DNA from 2 places in the Streptomyces sp. NPDC050743 genome. Region 2 is predicted to be linked to the other one. Evidence: riboswitches for the same ligand, from Rfam matches in the RefSeq annotation. Region 2 holds a riboswitch; the other holds the start of a gene.
The links. A riboswitch is a leader RNA that binds a small molecule or an ion and turns the genes downstream of it on or off. The one in region 2 is predicted to bind cobalamin.
Positions count from the first base shown of each region.

Region 1: it holds a riboswitch for cobalamin, as region 2 does, so the genes downstream of both, ACIBJF_RS14405 (CbtB-domain containing protein) here and ACIBJF_RS02705 (cobalamin biosynthesis protein) in region 2, are expected to answer to the same signal.

Region 1 is NZ_JBITGJ010000011.1:65,942-69,334, reverse strand. Features, by position in the region: gene ACIBJF_RS14415 (sensor histidine kinase) at 1-713, shown strand, start outside; gene ACIBJF_RS14410 (alpha/beta hydrolase) at 783-1,547, opposite strand; cobalamin riboswitch at 1,809-1,945, shown strand; gene ACIBJF_RS14405 (CbtB-domain containing protein) at 1,981-2,202, shown strand; gene ACIBJF_RS14400 (CbtA family protein) at 2,224-2,976, shown strand; gene ACIBJF_RS14395 (histidine phosphatase family protein) at 3,041-3,393, opposite strand, start outside.
Region 2 is NZ_JBITGJ010000002.1:59,627-63,019, forward strand. Features, by position in the region: gene ACIBJF_RS02695 (anion permease) at 1-810, shown strand, start outside; gene ACIBJF_RS02700 (hypothetical protein) at 845-1,072, shown strand; cobalamin riboswitch at 1,215-1,357, shown strand; gene ACIBJF_RS02705 (cobalamin biosynthesis protein) at 1,455-2,420, shown strand; gene ACIBJF_RS02710 (cobyric acid synthase) at 2,417-3,393, shown strand, end outside.

The sequences.
Region 1 (3,393 bases), on a different contig from region 2:
AGGAAGCGGCCCGCCGGCTCTCCCTGGAACTCGAGCTCGCCGGCCTCGACCAGGCCCGCACCCGCGCCCACGAGGCGGAGGTCCGGGCCCTGCGCGCCCAGATCTCCCCCCACTTCATCTACAACTCCCTCGCGAGCATCGCCTCCTTCGTCCGCACCGACCCCGAGCGCGCCCGCGAACTCCTCCGGGAATTCGCCGACTTCACCCGCTACTCCTTCCGCCGCGGTGGCGACTTCACCACCCTCGCCGAGGAGCTGCGCTCCATCGAGCAGTACCTGGAACTCGCCCGTGCCCGCTTCGGCCGCCGTCTGAAGGTCACCCTGCGCATCGCCCCCGAGGTGCTGCCCGTGACGCTGCCGTTCCTGTGCCTGCAGCCCCTCGTCGAGAACGCCCTCAAGCACGGCCTGGAGGGGTCCGTGGAGCGCATCAGCGTCACGATCATCGCGGAGGACGAGGGCACCGAAGCCCTGGTCGTCATCGAGGACGACGGCATCGGCATGGAACCGGAACGCCTGCGCGCGATCCTGCGCGGCACGGCCGGCCCCGCCACCGGCATCGGCCTGAACAACGTCGACCGCCGGCTGCGCCAGGTCTACGGCGACGACCACGGCCTCGTCATCGAGACCGGCGTCGGAGCGGGCACGAAGATCACCCTCCGCGTCCCCAAGTTCCGCCCCGGCATCCGAGCCCGGCCCACAGGATTCACGGCCTAGGCGTATTGACCAGATCGGGGCCGCGCCGGCGGCGCCCGACCGGCAGGCCGGGCGCCGCCAACGCTCATGTCAGGCCCGCACGGCGGCCGTTCGGCCGAGATGCCGGGCGAAGAACCGGACCGCGCTGGCGGCCTCGAACCGAGGGAGCTCCTTGTGCTTGCCCGCGTTGGCGTGCAGGGTCTTCTCCTTCGAGGCGAAGGCGTCGAACAGCGCGAGCCCGGCCTCGCGCGGGATGTGCTCGTCGTCCCACTGCATGTCGTACTCGATCGGGATGGTGATCCGCTTCGCCTTCTCCGCCAGGACGTCGGGCCAGTGCTGGCCGAAGACCGCGGCCGTGATCCGGGGTTCGGCCGCCACCAGCGGCACGCCGATCGCGGTGCCCATGTTGATGCCGAAGTAGCCGACCGGCCCGCCGGCGCCGATTTCCGCAAGCTCCTGGAGGGCGTCCAGGGTCGCCTGCCACTCGGGCACGGCGAGCTCCGCGAGGTGGGCGTTGTAGCGGACGACGATCGGGCCTTCCGGCTCGCCCGCCGCCCTGGCCCGGTACAGCTCGGCGATCTCCTGCTCGTCGTGCGCCGTGCGCGGCCGGTCGCCGTGACCGGGCGCGTCGATGCAGGCGACGTGGAAGCCGCAGCCGGTCACCAGGAGTTCGGCGCGACCCGCCATCGCCGGATGCTTCTTGTGGTTGCCGCCGCCGTGGCCCAGCAGGACCAGGGGCGCACGGTCCGCGCCGGACGCGGGCGACCAGAGGACACCGGGGACCTGGCCCACGGTGAACTCGCGTTCGATCATGCCGTTGGAGGACGACTCGGCGGTGAACTTCAAAGATTCCATGGCGTGTTGCCTTTCGGGAGTGCCTGGTCTTCGAGGCGCTCCCGGCGACACCTACGTCGATCGCCCGACCGTGACGACGAGGGGGAGCACCCACACGAATACAGCGTTCATGGGTCTCACCTCCTCGGCCTGGTGCACGGTCGACTGCAACCTACCGGACGGGTCCTCAGCCCGCCCAACCCTTTTTCCCGCCCGTCTCCTGCCGTCCCACCTGGCGGGAGAGGAAGATCACTTGGGCGGGAGGCGGTCTTGGCCATGCGCGCGTCACGCGGTACGGTCGGTCCGATATCGACGACGGCGAAACGGAAGCCGGTGGGAATCCGGCACGGTCGCGCCACTGTATGCGGGCCCCAAGGGGCTCGTGAGTCAGACCCGTGGCCGTCGTCCTGTGCACCACCGAGATGGGACGCGAACTCCCAGAGGAGGTCCTGCCATGGCGCAGACCGTCGCCCAGCCGACAGCCACCACCCCCGCCGTTCCCGCCAAGCTGCCGCTGAAGGCGATTGCTCCCTGGGCGGTCTTCTTCGGCGTCCTCATGCTGGTCCTGCTCTACTTCGTCGGCGCCGAGCAGGGCGCCACCTCCGTGCTCAACGGCACGGGCGTCCACGAGTGGGTGCACGACGCCCGCCACCTGCTGGGCTTCCCCTGCCACTGACGCGAGGGTCGTCGCACGCCCATGAACTCCGCAACCGTACGGAACCTTCTCGTCCGGGGCATGCTCGCCGGCCTCGCGGCCGGAGTGCTCGCCCTGGTCGTGGCCTACGTTCTCGGTGAGCCGAACGTCGACAAGGCGATCAGCTTCGAGGAAGCCCACTCCCACGAGCACGAGATGGAGGTCGTCTCGCGCTCGCTGCAGTCGACCGCCGGCCTCGCCACCGGTGTCCTCGTCTACGGGGTCGCCTTCGGCGGCATCGGCGCGCTCGCCTTCAGCTTCGCCCTCGGCCGCGTGGGCCGCTTCGGCCCGCGCGCCACGGCACTGCTGCTGTCGGGCTGCGCGCTGCTCGCCGTGTACGTCGTGCCGTTCCTGAAGTACCCGGCCAACCCGCCGTCGGTCGGCAGCCCCGACACCATCGGCAAGCGGACCACCCTGTACTTCCTGATGATGCTGCTCGGCGTCCTGCTGGCGGTCGCCGCCACCATCCTGGGCAAGCGGCTCACCCCGCGCCTGGGCACCTGGTGGGCCACGGTGGCCGCGGTGGTCGCGTTCACCGTCGTGATCGGCCTGGCCTACCAGTTCCTGCCCGTCGTCAACGAGGTGCCCAAGGGCTTCCCGGCCACCCTGCTGTGGCGCTTCCGGCTCTCCGCCCTGGCAATCCAGACCACACTGTGGGCCGGATTCGGCCTCGTCTTCGGTGAGTTGGCCGAGCGGCTGCTGAACCCCAGGCCGACCACGGCCGCGGGCCGGCGAGCGGTCCCGGCCGCACACTGACTCGCCTCCATACGGCACAGGGCCCGACGGAACCCTCCGTCGGGCCCCATGCCGTTCTCCGTGCCTAATCGGCCTCCGGCGCGGCAAGCGGACGCCCCAGTCGCAGATTCCAGCGCCCGGCCCGGCCGCCGAGCGCGGTCACGGTCAGCGGCGGCACGTCGAGGCGCCAGAAGACCGCATCGGGCAGGCCCAGTGCGTCGACGACCGCCGCCCGCACCACCTCCGGTTCGGCCACCGCGACCGTACGACCCTGAAGCTCCTGCGCCTCGGCCAGCCAGCCCGCGACCCGCGCGCACAGGTCCCGCACGGACTCGCCCCCGTGCGGTGCGGACGCGGGGTCGGCGAGCCAGCGGCCCACCGCCTCCGGTTCGGCGGCCCCCACCTCGTCCAGGGTGCGCCCCCGCCAGCGACCCACGT
Region 2 (3,393 bases):
GTCGCCTCGATGCTGGCCACCCGGTTCTCCTACGGCATCGGCGGCAAGGCCGAGGGCGAGGCCACCCGCAAGGGCTACCGAGCCGGCCAGATCGCCTCCGCCGGCCTGGTCTCCCTCGCCCACGGCACCAACGACGCCCAGAAGACGATGGGCATCATCACCCTCGCGCTGATCACGGGCGGCGCCATCGCCCCGGGCTCGAACCCTCCCACCTGGGTCATCCTCTCCGCCGGCCTGGCCATCGCGCTCGGCACCTACATCGGCGGCTGGCGGATCATCCGCACCATGGGCAAGGGCCTGACCGACCTGGAGCCGCGCCAGGGCTTCGCCGCCCAGACCAGCGCCGCGACCGCCATCCTGGCCTCCTCCCACCTGGGCTTCTCCCTCTCCACCACGCATGTCGTCTCCGGCTCGGTGATGGGCGCGGGCCTCGGCCGCAAGGGCGGGGTGGTCCGCTGGTCCACCGCGACCCGCATGGCCGTCGCCTGGGTGCTCACCCTCCCGGCCGCCGCGCTGGTCGGCGCGGGCGCCGAGTCCGTCACGGACCTCGGTGACTGGGGCACCGCCGTCGTCGCCGTCTTCCTGGTCGCCGCGAGCGCCGCGATCTGGAAGGTCTCCCGCCGCGAGGTCGTCGACCACACCAACGTCGTCGACGCGCCCGAGGAGCCGGCCGGCGTGGTGACCACCGCCATCGCCGCGGTGACCCCGCCCCCGGCGGGCACGATCACCGAGGACCTGACGGCCACGATCCCCGCCCCGGCCACCGCCGAGCCCGCCCCCGAGGCCGCGCCGCCGGCCGCCACCGTCTGACCCCGGCCACACCGGTAACCAAGGAAGCAACCCCATGAAGATCGACTGGTCGGCCCTCGGCTCCGTCTTCGGCGCCAGCCTCGTGTTCACGGTGGGCCTGGTGGCCCTGTTCACCCTCGGCATCAACGGTCTGGCGCGGCGCGAGAAGGCCGCGGCCGAGGGCGGCTCCGCCACCCTCGCCGTCACCGGCGCCTACCTCTGCTTCGCCGCCTGCGCGGCGGCGGTGTCGTACGGCATCTTCCTCATCGTCTCCAAGTCCTGACGGAACACCACGAACCAGGCAACCCGAAGGCTCCCCGCCGTCCGTGACGGAGGGGAGCCTTCGTCGTGCCCAGGAGTCACGTGCGCCCCGCGATGTGGGGATCGGCACACTCTCCCCGCGCAGGTCAACGGCAAGTTGACGGCCGTTCCGGGCGCGTGGTGGACTGCCCAGGCCATGTACGGCGGCAAGAGAGGAAGCCGGTGCGAATCCGGCGCGGTCCCGCCACTGTCACCGGGGAAGAACCCCCGGGAGCCAGGAACTCTCACCGCCGAATCTCGTCGAACCAGGGCGCGGACACCCTGAGTGAGGACACAGATCGCCATGCTCGGCTGCCGAAGGACCCGTACCAGGCCCGCTCCTGCACCCACGGCCGGCTGAGCCGATGGGTGCCGATCGCTCCTACGCGTACGGCGCCGCCGCCGGCCTTCTCGGTGACCTGCTCCTCGGCGATCCGCGCCGCGGGCATCCGGTCGCCGCGTTCGGGCGTGCGGCCGCTGCCGTGGACCGCGCGTTGTGGCACGACCACCGCGGCTGGGGCGCCGTGCACACCGTCGCGTGCGCCGGTGGCGCCGTCGCACTCGGCACGCTGGCCGCACGCGCCGTACGCCCCTCCCCCGCCGCCTCCGCCGCGCTGACCGCCGCCGCCACCTGGGCGGTCGTCGGCGGCACCTCGCTCGCCCGGGAGGCCCGCACGATCGGGCGCGCCCTGGAGTCCGGGGACGTCGAGGCCGCGCGGGCGCGGCTGCCGCATCTGTGCGGCCGGGACCCGCAGGCGCTGGACGCCGACGGGATCGCCCGGGCCGTGGTCGAGTCGGTCGCCGAGAACACCTCCGACGCCGTCGTGGGCGCTCTGGTGTGGGGGGCGGTGGCCGGGGTGCCGGGGCTGCTGGGGTTCCGGGCCGTCAACACCCTGGACGCGATGGTCGGTCACAAGTCGCCCCGCTACCGCCGCTACGGCTGGGCCTCCGCCCGGCTGGACGACCTGGCCGGCTGGCCGGGGGCCCGGCTGACCGCCGTCCTCGCGGCCGCGGCCGGACCGGACCCGCGGGGTGCGCTGCGCGCCTGGAAGGCCGACGCCCATCGGCACCCGAGCGCCAACGCCGGGCCCGTGGAAGCGTCGTTCGCGGGGGCGCTCGGCGTCCGCCTGGGCGGAACGCTCTCCTACGGCGGCCGGGTCGAGCACCGGCCCGTGCTCAACGGGGGCACCGGCCGGGCCGTCGGGGTCGCCGACATCGACCGGGCCGTACGACTCTCCCGCCGCGTCGGCCTGCTCGCGCTCGGCGGCACGGTCGCCGCGCGCCCCCTCGCCAAAGGTCTCGTCAAGGTCCTGAAGGGACGTGGGAAGTGAACGGGGGACTCCTCGTCGCCGGCACCACCTCCGACGCCGGAAAGAGCGTCGTGACGGCCGGGATCTGCCGGTGGCTGGTGCGCCGGGGCGTGAAGGTCGCGCCGTTCAAGGCGCAGAACATGTCGCTCAACTCCTTCGTCACCCGCGAGGGCGCGGAGATCGGGCGGGCGCAGGCCATGCAGGCCCAGGCGTGCCGGATCGAGCCGACCGCGCTGATGAACCCGGTGCTGCTCAAACCGGGCGGCGAGCAGAGCAGCCAGGTGGTGCTGCTGGGCAAGCCGGTGGGCGAGTTGAGCGCACGCGGCTACCACGGCGGGCGGCAGCAGAAGCTCCTCGGCACGGTGCTGGACTGCCTGGCCGAGTTGCGGGGCACGTATGACGCGGTGATCTGTGAGGGCGCGGGCAGCCCGGCCGAGATCAATCTGCGCCGGACCGACATCGTGAACATGGGCATCGCGCGGAACGCGCGGCTGCCCGTGCTGGTGGTCGGCGACATCGACCGCGGGGGCGTCTTCGCCTCCTTCTTCGGCACCGTGGCCCTGCTCTCGCCGGAGGACCAGGCGCTGGTCGCCGGGTTCCTGGTGAACAAGTTCCGCGGCGATGTCTCCCTGCTGGAGCCCGGATTGGAGATGCTGTACGGCCTCACCGGGCGGCGCACGTACGGCGTGCTGCCGTTCCGGCACGGGCTCGGCATCGACGAGGAGGACGGGCTGCGGGTGTCCCTGCGGGGGACGGTCCGCGAGTCCTCCGTCGCCCCGCCGGTCGGCGAGGACGTGCTGCGGGTCGCCGTGTGCGCGATCCCGCTGATGTCCAACTTCACCGATGTGGACGCGCTCGCCGCCGAACCAGGGGTCGTGGTGCGGTTCGTGGACCGCCCGGAGGAACTGGCGGACGCGGACCTGGTCGTCATCCCGGGCACGCGCGGCACCGTGCGGGCGCTGGAGTGGCTGCGCGAGCGCGGGCTCGCGGACGC